One region of the Ensifer sp. Root127 genome, then DNA from elsewhere that is predicted to be linked to it. Evidence: predicted binding sites of a transcription regulator. Region 1 holds the regulator's gene; each other region holds the start of a gene.
The links. Region 1 encodes LexA, which represses DNA repair genes until DNA is damaged. Its sites were predicted from a motif close to TGTTCNNNNTGTGTTCNG; they were not measured.
Positions count from the first base shown of each region.

Region 2: ASD03_RS02920 (PA0069 family radical SAM protein) is a predicted target of LexA. The motif match lies at 1,490-1,507, and genes of this name have one in related genera.
Region 3: ASD03_RS28200 (ribonuclease) is a predicted target of LexA. The motif match lies at 1,344-1,361, and genes of this name have one in related genera.
Region 4: ASD03_RS08685 (ATP-dependent helicase) is a predicted target of LexA. The motif match lies at 1,710-1,727, and genes of this name have one in related genera.

Region 1 is NZ_LMDX01000011.1:10,302-13,500, reverse strand. Features, by position in the region: gene ASD03_RS13105 (hypothetical protein) at 379-711, shown strand; gene lexA (transcriptional repressor LexA) at 931-1,647, opposite strand; gene ASD03_RS13095 (hypothetical protein) at 1,828-2,067, shown strand; gene ASD03_RS13090 (hypothetical protein) at 2,126-2,413, opposite strand; gene ASD03_RS39970 (hypothetical protein) at 2,911-3,054, opposite strand.
Region 2 is NZ_LMDX01000001.1:609,566-612,764, forward strand. Features, by position in the region: gene moaB (molybdenum cofactor biosynthesis protein B) at 1-537, shown strand, start outside; gene ASD03_RS02915 (glycosyl transferase) at 846-1,373, opposite strand; gene ASD03_RS02920 (PA0069 family radical SAM protein) at 1,573-2,730, shown strand; partial or broken gene ASD03_RS39875 (ribonuclease HII) at 3,181-3,199, shown strand, end outside.
Region 3 is NZ_LMDX01000034.1:143,857-147,055, reverse strand. Features, by position in the region: gene ettA (energy-dependent translational throttle protein EttA) at 1-432, opposite strand, end outside; gene ASD03_RS28200 (ribonuclease) at 551-1,297, opposite strand; gene ASD03_RS28195 (alpha/beta hydrolase) at 1,515-2,498, shown strand; gene ASD03_RS28190 (DMT family transporter) at 2,511-3,199, shown strand, end outside.
Region 4 is NZ_LMDX01000004.1:63,139-66,337, forward strand. Features, by position in the region: gene ASD03_RS08675 (L,D-transpeptidase) at 1-609, opposite strand, end outside; gene recX (recombination regulator RecX) at 929-1,441, opposite strand; gene ASD03_RS08685 (ATP-dependent helicase) at 1,848-3,199, shown strand, end outside.

The DNA of each region.
Region 1 (3,199 bases):
AGCAGCCCGATTGTCGAAAGTGAAACGCTGTGCGTGCCTGCGCAAAGGACATGCTGCCGGCACGCAGGTACGGTTTTCGGGGGGCAAGGAACATGGGCCAATGCGGCGCGTCCAACACGCGCAGCGAGGCTGCCCGCATCGCAGCCAACCACTGTTTTCAAAGCGCAATTCGACCGGGCTGCGCTTGCCCGCCAGTTTGCGAACGTCCGCAGTCGCCAACGACATGGCCTTGCGAGGACGCGCCCCGAAATGGTGATTCGGTCACTATTGTCAGTGCTGAAAATATTGTCTCTAGACAGAACTGGGAATGAATATCCCAACAGCGCGACCCGTATAGGTAGTGTCAAACAAAGCCAACAATGGAGGAAAAGACATAAAATGAAATATAAGATCGCCCTGACTGCTCTTGCCATTCTTGCCGTAACGACGGCCACCGCAAGCGCTGAGGATCTCGTCTTTCAGCTTAAGAACAAGACGAATGCCGTTTTGACGAACTTCTACACATCGCCGGTCGGTGTTGATCAGTGGGAAGACGACGTCTTCGGGCGGCAGGTGCTTAATCCGGGCGAAAGCATGGAAATTACCATCGCCGACGGACGTGATGTCTGCAAATACGACATGCGCTTTGAATTCGAAGAAGGTTCCGGTCTCGACACGACTGAAGACAAGCAGGATCTCTGCGAGTTGGGCGAGTACTCGATTCACGAGTAAAATCCGTCGAGCGTGAAAAACACTCGATCCGAAAATCTCCGTCTCGCTACCCTATGTGGCGAGACGTTGAAGTAAGAGAGCGGCTGGCCGGCATGAAGGCGGCTAGAGCGTTTCCGGTTTAAACGGAGTCACTAGGCGCTCTATCTATTTGTTTTTACGCATTTCCTGGCGGAAAACCGCTCCGCACTTTTCCTCGAATTGCGCTGGCGTGAGACGGGCTTAGTGGTAGCGGCGGATCAAGCCGACGAGCTTGCCCTGAATCTTGACCCGGTCAGGCCCGAAGATGCGCGTCTCATAGGCCGGGTTGGCGGCCTCTAGAGCAATTGAAGCGCCCTTGCGCCGGAAGCGTTTCAACGTTGCTTCCTCGTCATCGACTAGTGCCACGATGATATCGCCGGGATTGGCCGTGGTGGCATTGCGGATGATCACCGTATCGCCATCGAAAATGCCGGCCTCGATCATCGAATCACCCTTCACTTCAAGGGCGTAGTGCTCGCCGCTGCCGATCATATCGAGCGGCACGGTAATGTCGTGGGTGTTGTTCTGTATCGCCGAGATCGGCACGCCGGCGGCAATGCGGCCCATCACTGGAACCGACACGGAGCTGTTGTCGGCAACCGGCAGCGTTTTCGCCGCGGGGGCAGGGGCGGGCGGTTTGCCAAGGCTACCCTCGATGACGCTCGGCGAAAACCCGCGACGGGGCTGCGCGCTCGCAGCATAGGCTTCCGGCAGTTTGATGACTTCGAGCGCTCGGGCGCGGTTGGGAAGCCGGCGTATGAAGCCGCGTTCCTCGAGCGCTGTGATCAGCCGGTGAATGCCCGACTTGGATGCCAGGTCGAGTGCATCCTTCATCTCGTCGAAGGACGGCGGTACACCGGACTCCTTCATTCGTTCATGGATGAAAAGAAGCAATTCCTGTTGCTTGCGGGTCAGCATGGCAAGTCGCTCCAGAGGCGTGAAACAAATCAAGAACAGACACTATCTGTTCCATATGTGTTCCGCAAGTGCCTAAAATTCTGTGAATGTTGGTTCAATCAAGCGCAGATTGACCAACTCGTCGCTGCACGCGCCGCGCGAGGCTGATATGCCTCCTTCCGTTTATGGAATGAGGGTTTAATGACGAAGCTGATTCAAATCTTGCTGACCATCGTTGTCGCCGCGACCGCGATCCTTGGGTTTCGCTGGTATCAATACGTGGATAACAAGCAGAGCCCGTTTGACGAAGTTGGTATCGCGTTGAATGCGGCGATGCCCGGGCCGCTCAATCAATGGGGTTGTGACCGGCTGAAGCTGACATTTGGCAACGGACACCCGCCGCACGGTTGCGCCGCGGCCGATGGGACGCAGTGGAAATAGCCTGCCATCAAGGGATCAGCAGAAATATCGATGGGCGATCTGCTAGAGGAGGCCTGAATCAGGCCGGCTGCGTCGCGGAGCAGGCGTCCTCGAATTCCTTGACGGTTTCCGCGGAGTTGTCCTCCGGCAGCACAGCGTCGGCCGCTTCGGTCGCGACCGGCGTGTCGCCTTGATAGACGAAGGACTGGATGTAGTAGGCGATCGTTCCCTTCCAAACGTTCCGGCCGTCTATCTGCTGGCAGGGCACGGCCGTTTCGAAGTCGGCTTGCAGGTCGTCGACCGTGGCAGCGCTGAGGGCGATGTTAGGCGATGCGATAATCGAGGCGATAAGCAAGGCTGCAAGCACGGTGAACGTCCACTAGATCAGAGGTGGCGGCGATGGTTTGGTTAACGATGTGAACCGTGCTTTCGTTCCGAAGTCCAGCAAGCATGCCGGGCACTGTGCCGTGTTCAACAGTTCTTTGCGAAAGGCGAGCACTGGTGCTCAAGCTGTGGCAATGAAGGCACAAAGATTGGCGTGAGGTGCGTTGGCGTTTTCGATTTTCCGGCGCCCGCCTCAAAGCGTGGCGCTGGCAGCTGATCAACAATACCCGCCGCAAATGCTTCCGATGATGTTGGACGCCGTAATGGAGTGCGAGTGGCCAGCGGCATCCGCCTGTAGCGATCTTCGCATCTCCAGCCAAATACATACGATGTTCAAACGCGCTACGAAACCGGCATCTGACCGCGGGTGCTCGACCAGTCGCGCCGGGATGTCGCGGAGACGTTGCGCACCCCAGTTCGACTGGCCACTGACGGATATCTCTCTCGTGTCGTTAGTTCGAGAGGTTAAAGCCGACCGTCTTACTTCTTGTCTTTCTTGCCCAGGGAGAAACTGCTGCCGGCCAGCTTCACCTGTGAGCCTTCCGTCACAACGGCGGCTTTGACAGTCTTGTCCTTCTTTGGCTTTCTAACCTCGCGGTTACTTCGCACTTGACCTTTTGCCATGATCGTCTCCTTGGAAGGTGTGCCGGGGAACCCTGCATGGGCGCCGAATGCCGGCAAACCAGCCTGCATTGATACCGCCGTAAGTCAATGACGGTGCCGGTGGATCACTGTTTTGCCGGCGTTGCGTCGCGCATTCGTGCCCGGT
Region 2 (3,199 bases), on a different contig from region 1:
GGGATCAATGACAATCGCCCTTTCGTCCCCGTCGGCATCGCCATACTGACAGTGTCCGACACGCGCACGCTGGCCGACGACAAATCCGGCGACACGCTTGAGGCGCGGGTGCGCGACGCCGGTCATCGTCTGGAGGCACGCGCAATCGTGCCGGACGATCGGCAAAGGATCCGCGATCAGGTGGAGGCCTGGACGCTCGACGAGACAATCGACGTGGTGATCACCACCGGCGGAACAGGCTTCACCGGCCGCGACGTCACGCCGGAGGCGCTCGAACCGCTGTTCGAGAAACGCATGGATGGCTTCTCCGAAGTTTTTCACCGGATTTCCTACGAGAAGATCGGCACCTCGACGATTCAGTCGCGCGCGACAGGCGGTGTCGCCAACGCCACCTTCATCTTCGTCCTGCCGGGGTCCCCCGGGGCCTGCAAGGATGCCTGGGACGGCATTCTCAAGCAACAACTCGACTACCGGCACATGCCGTGCAACTTCGTCGAGATCATGCCGCGGCTCGACGAGCATCTGAAACGGGGCTGACGCCTCAATCGGCGACCCAATTGTGCCGCGAGACAAGCCTGTTCCCTGGGGAACTGCGAAACCCGCAACCGCCTGCTACAGCTTCCAACGTCAGCTCGCATTGAGGGATCGCAACGAGATCCGAGCAAATCCTTCGACCGGAGCAAAGACGGCCCATCGCCGATGTCCCCCCAAGCGATGGGAACAAAAACATACGACGCGCGGCTCGCCCGGTCGCTCGGACAAGACTTTGCTAGCAAGGAAATTTGGTAGCCGCTTGGAGGTGCCGTCCGCAGGACAGGCACCTTTTTTGTTGGAGCGAATTTACTCTAGGCGCTCTGCCTGCTGTCAACGGCGACCCAGGCGGGGACAAGCTCCGTCGCAAGCTTTCGAACGGCGCGGATATTCGTCATTTCGCCCAGCGGCATCTTCCCGCGCGCGATCGCCAAGGCGTCGCGCTTGTGCACGAGGAAGCCCGCCTCCAGCGGCTTTACGCGCCGCGCGAGACGATGCAGCAACGGCTTGCGGTGCATTCGCGATGGCGAGAAACGGGCCGGCCCCTTGTGAAGCGACACATACTCGACGAGCTCATCCACCCAGCGCCCTATCGGCCGAGCACCGGGCTCAAGCAGCATCAGCCACTCGCCGCGCGCGGAGCGCACGATTTCGCCCAGATCCCAATCGACGCAGAAACGGCAGCCGGCGGCATCTGCCACGCGCACCGACCCGTCCTTCGAGCCATGATCGAGGATGATGACATCGCTGACCAAACCTTCGACGGCGCCTGCCACGAGCACGGACAGCGTCTGTGCCAGTTCCGCCTCGTTGTCACGTGTTTCCATGATGATCGTCAGCATAGCTGTTCCTACCGCATTGCAGCGTAAAATGCTACATCCGCGTGGCATGACCGCGCCCGCGATTTGTCCGATCGCCAAGTCATGCCGGTCGCTCTCGTTTCAGCACGCGCGATTTTTGTTCTTGAATTGTTCTTGTTTTCGCGATAGGAAAATAATCAGAACAAAACGGGATCAAACGGGTGATCCCTCGGAGATTCCGATGAAAGAGCTGTCTCAGATCAGGCAGGGTGCGCTTGCACCCGCCAACACGGCAGAGGTTGCCGAAGCATTGATGAGCGGGACCGGTCTCAGGATCGAGAATGACCGTCGCCGCGGGCGGGGTGCCGGACTGAACATGTCGGGCCGCTTTGAGCCGCAGGCGCGCGAGGTCTTCGACGACGGTTGGGAGAGCCTTGAGGACCTGCCTCCCTTCAAGACCGAGGTGCAGGTGGAAAAGCCGCGCTCGGTGATCAGCCGCAACGATTCTCCCGACATTTCCTTCGATCGCTCGATCAACCCTTATCGCGGCTGCGAGCATGGATGCATTTATTGTTTTGCCCGTCCGACACATGCCTATATGGGGCTTTCGGCCGGCCTCGATTTCGAGGCGAAGCTCTTTGCCAAGCCCGACGCCCCACGCCTGCTGGAGCGCGAGCTCGCCCGCACGGACTACAAGGTGAGGCCGATTGCGATCGGCACCAACACCGATCCCTACCAGCCGATTGAGAAGGAATGGCGGATCATGCGCCAGATCCTCGAAGTGCTGCAGGCCGCCAACCATCCTGTCATGATCGTGACGAAGTCGGCGATGGTGACGCGCGACATCGATCTGCTTGCACCGATGGCAGAAAAGGGACTTGCACGGGTCGGCATTTCGGTGACGACGCTCGACCGAAAGCTGGCGCGTACGATGGAGCCACGTGCTTCGACCCCTTCCAAACGACTGGAAGCGATGCGCGCCCTCACCGAAGCCGGCATTCCGACCGGCGTGCTGGTGTCGCCGATCATCCCGGCCCTCAACGATCATGAGATCGAACGGGTTTTGGAAGCCTCCCGATCGGCAGGAGCGCTGGAAGCGACCTATGTGCTGCTGCGCCTGCCGCTGGAGGTCAGCCCGCTCTTTCGCGACTGGCTGCTGCGGAACTATCCGGACCGCTATCGGCACGTCATGTCGCTTATCCGCTCGATGCGTGGCGGCAAGGATTATGACGCCGAGTTCGGCAAGCGCATGAAGGGCGCCGGTCCCTATGCCTGGCAGATCGGCCGCCGGTTTGAACTTGCGGCCAAACGCCTCGGTCTCAACCTCAATCGTCGACAGTTGCGCGACGACATTTTCGTGCCGCCACTCGGAACCGGCGTCCAGCTATCGCTGCTCTAGAGCATTTCCAGGAAAAGTGCGAAGCGGTTTTCCGTCAGGAAATGCGTAAAAACAAGGAGATAGAGCGTTCCGCGATTCCGTCTAAATCGGAACGCCCTAGCGGCAATCGGTATTGCGTATGTCGCTGGAGAAGTGGAGTTTTCGACCGCTCAGGTCAGGAATGCGAGGTGTGGCCTGAAGGCAAAATAACCTCAATGGTTGGCCGGAATGGGCAGGCATCGGTCTTGAGACGCCCGGTTCCCTGGATCGGCTGCGACTTGGGAAGCAGGTCACGGCGCAAGTTCATGCGAGCAGCGTCCCTCGCGCGTCATATCTGGCGCGCGGCGACAGAATTGAATTCCGGCGTCTCCTCCGTGCCTCATCAGGATGACGCTGGCATACCCCCCGGCTGCCGCCGCACTCAGATCGGGGGACTTGAAGAGAATCGGTCGATCATGCGAGTTTCGCCGCATGTCACATCGCAGATCGA
Region 3 (3,199 bases), on a different contig from region 1:
CGCTTCCATGGCCATTTCGACCTGGCTCTCGAGATCCCACAGGTTCTGGCTGTCGATGATGTCCTGAAGCTTTGCGCCCTCTTCCGCCGTCTCGTCGGAATAGTTCATCATCAGCTCGTTGTAGCGCTCGACGATCGCCGTCTTGGCGGCAACGCCTTCCATGGCGTTTTCGAGCACGGTCTTGGTCGGGTCGAGCTGCGGCTCCTGCGGCAGGTAGCCGATGGTCGCACCTTCGGCGATCCAGGCCTCGCCGGTATATTCCTTGTCGAGGCCGGCCATGATGCGCAGCACCGTCGACTTACCGGCACCATTCGGGCCGAGGATACCGATCTTCGCGTCCGGATAGAACGACAGATGAACGTTCTCCAGGACCTTCTTCGCGCCATAGGCCTTATTGAGCCCGGCCATATGATAGATGAACTGACGTGCCATAAAAGAATGCTCCGCATGGGAAGGAAATTTGCCCGCTATGTAGGCGAATTAGTGCAAAGGGGCAATCGCCAAAGGCGTTTGCCCCCGCCTATCCCATGCCGGAGCGCCTTGTCAGCCGCTATCCGCGGCCTGCCGCGTCAGCAATGCCCTTGGCACATTTGAACTCCGTCGGCCCCGCCGCCTGGATCAGCGGCGCGAGGCTGGATTTGCCCGAAACGTCTCCCGTCAAGCCGATCGTCAGGCCGGTGATGACGCTGCGTCCCGCGACCGTCTGGCAGCGCATGCGCACCCGGTCGCCGGCCCCTGCGCCGAAGCTCTGGTCGAAAGCCTGCTTGATCGCCTTCTCATCGAGTTCCGAGCCGATACGCGCCCGAAAGAGCGCGCCGACGGCGGACCGGTTGAGCTCGTCGAGCATATGCAGTTGCGTGGCGAAATAGTCGTCGACCGGTGCCGTCTGGCAGGTGCCGCTGCGCAACCATTGGTGACGATCGAGGCCGGATTGAACGCCCGGCATGGCGACCAGCAGCCGCGCCGCCGTATCATCGGCCATGGCGAGCTTCGGCAGATCGAGCCAGTCGCCCTTGCGGTCCTGGGTGCGCATCTCGGCCGCCACCCCGCAATAGCTCTTGCGCAAGGGCCAGAGCCCGTGCAGCGACAGGTTCGTGGCATCGAAACGTTCGGCCGTCTGGTTGGCGAATTCCTTGCGTTGCGGCCGCGTCTCGCAGAAGCCCGGCTGCCAGCTGACGGCAAGCACATATTCCGTGCGGCCCGAGGCGCCTTCCGCCGCGGCATCAACCTTCTCTTGCGCCAAGGCAAACGAGGATGGAGCAAGCAGCATTGCCAGCGCCATCGCAACAATTGTCATTGGACTTGATACCGCTTTACTCCAACATGCCATGACACTCTCCCGATAAAACAAAACGGGAACAAATATCGCTCAAAACGGGAAAATTGGAACTGTTAATTACGGGTCCGCGAAATCGCTTGTGACCTCATGCGTAACGATCAACAAGCAGCGATTGCCTTTCCCCTGTAAATCGATTTGATATCGGCAGAGTCTGACGATTGGTCCGGGAGAAGGCATGTTCGGGCAGGTGAGGACGCATCAGAGCCCGACAGGCGCTATCTTGAACTGGCGCCATTTTCCGGCAGCTGCCGACGCGCGTGGCATTCTTCTTGTCAGCCATGGCCTTGCCGAACATTCCGGCCGCTATGCCCGTTTTGCCGAGGCGATGGCCGGCCACGGCTTTCACGTCTATGCCCACGACCATCGCGGACATGGCGCGACGCGCGCGCCGGATGCGCCGCTGGCCATGTTCTCGAACAGCTCAGGTCTCGACAAGGTGTTTGCCGACATCAGGGCCATGCGCACGCTCGCCACCGCCGCCCATCCGGGCGGCCTGCCGGTCATCCTCTTCGGTCACTCGATGGGCGGGCTGATCGCGCTCAACGCCGCCGAGACCGATCCAGGTCTCTACGATGCACTCGCCGTCTGGAACTCGAATTTCCGCCCTGGTATCGCCGGGCGCGGCGGCCAGTTGATCCTGAAGATCGAAAAGGCGCTCAAGGGCTCGGATGTGCCGAGCCCGCTGTTGTCGAAGCTCACTTTTGGCGCCTGGGGTCAGGCGATCAAGGATCGCAAGACCGATTCCGACTGGCTGTCGCGCGACGAGGCGGAGGTGGCCAAATATATCGCCGATCCGCTGTGCGGCTTCGACGCGACGGTGTCGCTCTGGCTGGATCTGATGCGGCTCGCCTTTGCCGGCGCACGGGCCGACCGGCTGGCGCGCCTGCCCGCCGGCCTGCCTGTTCATCTCGTCGGCGGCAGCGCCGATCCCTCGACCGAAAACGGCGGTGCCGTCCGCTGGCTCGGCGAGCGCATGAAGGCGCGCGGAATGACGGATGTATCGGTAACGATCCATGAGGGCATGCGCCACGAGACGCTCAACGAAATCGGCCGTGAGAAGGCAACAGCGGAGTTTGCGGCCTGGTGCCAATCGGCCGTCGGCAAATCTTCTGTCGGCCATTCTGTTGCCGCCAAGGCTGTGGCCGGCAAGAGGACCTGACCCGACATCATCATGGCAGACATGTCCCTCCCCAAGACCTCCAACGCCAATGACCGCATCTCCTTCGGCCTGACGCTGATGGTCCTTTCGGTGCTGTTGTCGCCGCTGATCGACATCTTCGCCAAGCTCGCGATCTCGACAGTACCGTCGGCACAGATCACCGCCGTGCGCTTCATCCTGCAGGTCGTCTTCATCCTGCCGATCGTGCTCGTGCGCGGCAGCCTGTTCGACCTCACCTGGCGCAAGACCGGGCTGCACGCGCTGCGCGGCGGCCTGCTTGTCGTCACCATGCTGTCCTTCATCACCACGCTGAAGGTAATGGAGGTGGCCGACGCCATCGCCATCTTCTTCGTCGAGCCGATCATCCTCACCATCCTCGGCAGCATCTTCCTCAAGGAGACGATCGGCTGGCGGCGCTACACCGCCTGTGCCGTCGGTTTCCTCGGCGCGCTCCTTGTCATCCAGCCAAGCATGCAGGAGGTGGGCCTGATCGCGCTGCTGCCGATCGTCGCCGCCTTCGGCCTGGCGGTGTTCCTGCTGGTGACGCGCATGGTGGCGCAGAATGAGGACCCGTGGTCGATGCAGTTCCATGCCGGCATCTGGGGCGGTCTCTTCTGTCTCGTACTGCTCTGGCTCGGCGAAGGCAGCGGATCTGGTATCTTCGACCCGGTCTGGCCCGAGGGCAACACCTGGTTCTATCT
Region 4 (3,199 bases), on a different contig from region 1:
GATGCGGTAGAGCGTATCCTGGCCATCCTGGAAGATATACATCGCCCGCGCGCCGAGCGGATTGCTGAGGCCCGGATCCATGCCGCCCGCCTCGATGCCATATTTCTTCAGGTGCGGCTGGCGCGCGACCATGTCGTCCGGCACCGTCCAACGCGGCCACTTGCGCTTCCAGTGCACGACCGCCCTGCCCTTCCAGGCGCGTCCCTGTGCGCCAAGACCGACGCCATAGCGGATCGCCTTGCCGCCGGGCAGCACCCAGTAGAGGAACATCTTCTGCGTATCGACGACGATCGAATAGGCCGGCTCGTTGGTCGCATAGGCGACCTCCTGCCGCAGGAATTCCGGCTTTATCGCATCGAACTGCACCCCCGGGACATCATAGCCCTCGTCCTTGACCGGACCGTAGATCTGGGCGTAATCGAGCTTTGGCGCCGGCTCATCCTTGCGCTCAAGCTCGATCGGGGCCTTCTCTGGCGGGGTGATGACGTCCTTGCTGGTCTTGTCGGCGGCATTTGGCTCGAGACCGGGCTTGGGGACCTGTGTGCAGGCGCTCAAAATAGAGCTTGCGACCACTGCAAGCAGTGATCGGCGGGACAATTGAAAAGACACTTTTTTATTCCGGGTTGGATGTATGCGAGGAGAGAGTTGTGGCTGTTGGTCCCATTCGTGACCGAAATGTGGTCAAAGCCGATCTCTTTGGTGGATGATCCTCGCCAGTCGCTCGCCGCCAACTGAGTGTTGCAAAATTCACCCGGTCGGGCGCGAGCGGGGAGTCAACTTGACGGCAGACGGAAGCGGCAAGTCGCGTTCAGCCTAGCAGTTGGTCTAAAGCATATCGCGCAAAAGTGCGCAGCGGTTTTGCGATGACGACATGCACAAAAACAAGAGCTTAAAGCGCGCAAGCGAATCCTGGAAATCGCGACGCGCTTTAGGTGAAAGCGTCCTTCCGCAGCACACTCTCGGCCTGCTCCGAGCTCATCTCGAACACTTTTCTGCCTATCTCGAACCCGAAACCGTTGCGAGCGAATGCGGACAGCTCCTTGGCCTTGCGCTTGTCGTCGAGCTCGCCGCGGCGGAAGGGGCCGAAAGCGCGCTTGCGAGCAAAGACCACGGCAGCAAACAGATCGTCGGTCTCCTCCAGCGCCACGGCGGCGGTTTCCCTGTCGATGCCCTTCGCCGAAAGCTTCTGCGCAATCGCCCGTTTCGACTTCCCGCTGCGCACCGCCGACTGCGTGCTGAGCTGCGCATAATCCGCGTCGTTCAGGGCATTCAGATCATAGGCGAACTTGACCGCGAACTCGGCAACGGCCTTGAGCTGCTGCTGGCTGATATCCTCGAACTTCTGTCGCGCCTTCCGGGTGATGGCGTCGAACAACTGTTTCTCCGTCATCATCTGTCGTTCGAGGCGATAGACCGCCGAATTGCGCGCCCAGGACAGCATGCGCGCGGTCGGCGCGTCGGAGGGCGGCGTGTCAGAAGGCGGATCGTCGGCTTGTAGATCGTTTGATGTCACGGGGTGGGCGGGCTCTTTTGGGATGCGCTTGATGGGCGATATTTCGCCCACAGAGATAGCCGCAAACGTGGCGCTTCGGTAGTCGCCACGGGCGGGATTGATTGCGGTAGCGCTAGCCCGGCATTTTGCGACCGGAAACCGATGGGCATTTCAGCCATTGCCAACCGGGCCTTTGCAATGTGATCTGCGGCTGATATGTTCCTAATTCGTTCCCCGTCGTGAATCTCTCATATCGAGCGCGGGGATGCCTCGGCGTCGCCCGCAGGGCCGAGCAATCGGTGCCAGCGTTCAGCGCGAGAGGTAGAATCGGCAGAGACTTACCGGGGACTTCGGCGTGGCGGCGGCCTATCTGGAAAAATTGAATGATCGACAGCGCGATGCCGTCGAATTTGGCGTAACCGCACCCGGCGAAACGATTGCAGGGCCACTCCTGATCATCGCCGGCGCCGGGTCGGGCAAAACGAATACGCTCGCCCATCGTGTTGCCCACCTCATCGTCAATGGCGCCGACCCCCGCCGCATCCTGCTGATGACGTTTTCACGCCGCGCCGCCAACGAAATGGCGCGACGGGTCGAGCGCATCTGCGCCCAGGTGCTTGGGGCAAACGCCACTGTTGCCACCGATGCGCTCACCTGGGCCGGAACATTCCACGGCATCGGCGCGCGCCTGCTGCGCATCTATGCCGAGCAAATCGGCTTGAATGTCGATTTCACGATCCATGACCGGGAAGACAGTGCCGACCTGATGAACCTTGTCCGGCATGAGCTCGGCCTCTCGAAGACCGAGAGCCGCTTCCCGACCAAGGGCACCTGCCTGTCGATCTACTCGCGGGCGGTCAACTCCGAGACGCCGCTGAGCGAGGTCTTGCGCGCGCACTATCCCTGGGTTTCCGGTTGGGAGGAGCAGTTGAAGCAGCTGTTTTCCTGTTATGTCGAGGCAAAGCAGACGCAGAACGTGCTCGATTACGACGACCTGCTGCTCTACTGGGCGCAGACCGTCAGCGTGCCGGAACTGGCCGAGGACATCGGCAACCGTTTCGACCATGTGCTGGTCGACGAATATCAGGATACCAACCGGCTTCAATCATCCGTGCTGATGGCGTTGAAGCCAGGCGGCAGGGGCCTGACGGTCGTGGGCGACGATGCCCAGTCGATCTATTCGTTCCGGGCAGCGACAGTGCGCAACATCCTGGATTTTCCGGGCGAGTTCACCCCTCCGGCCGACGTCATCACGCTTGATCGAAACTATCGTTCCACCCAGACGATCCTTGCCGCTGCCAACGGCGTCATCGATCTCGCCCGGGAACGCTTCACCAAGAACCTCTGGACCGAGCGGCAGTCGGCGGAAAGGCCCAAGCTGCTGGCGGTCGCGGATGAAGCCGACCAGGCGCGCTATATCGTCGAGAAGGTTCTGGAGAACCGAGAGATCGGCATGACGCTGAAGCAGCAGGCGGTGCTGTTTCGCTCGTCGAACCACAGCGGGCCGCTCGAGGTGGAGCTGACCCGGCGCAATATCCCCTTCGTGAAATTTGGCGGGCTGAAGTTTCTCGACAGCGCCCATGTCAAGGACATGCTGGCGGTGCTCAGGTTTGCGCAGAACCCGAGGGATCGGGTCGCCGGCTTTCGCCTGCTGCACATGATCCCCGGTGTCGGCCCGCAGACTGCCGGCAAGATCCTTGACGCGAT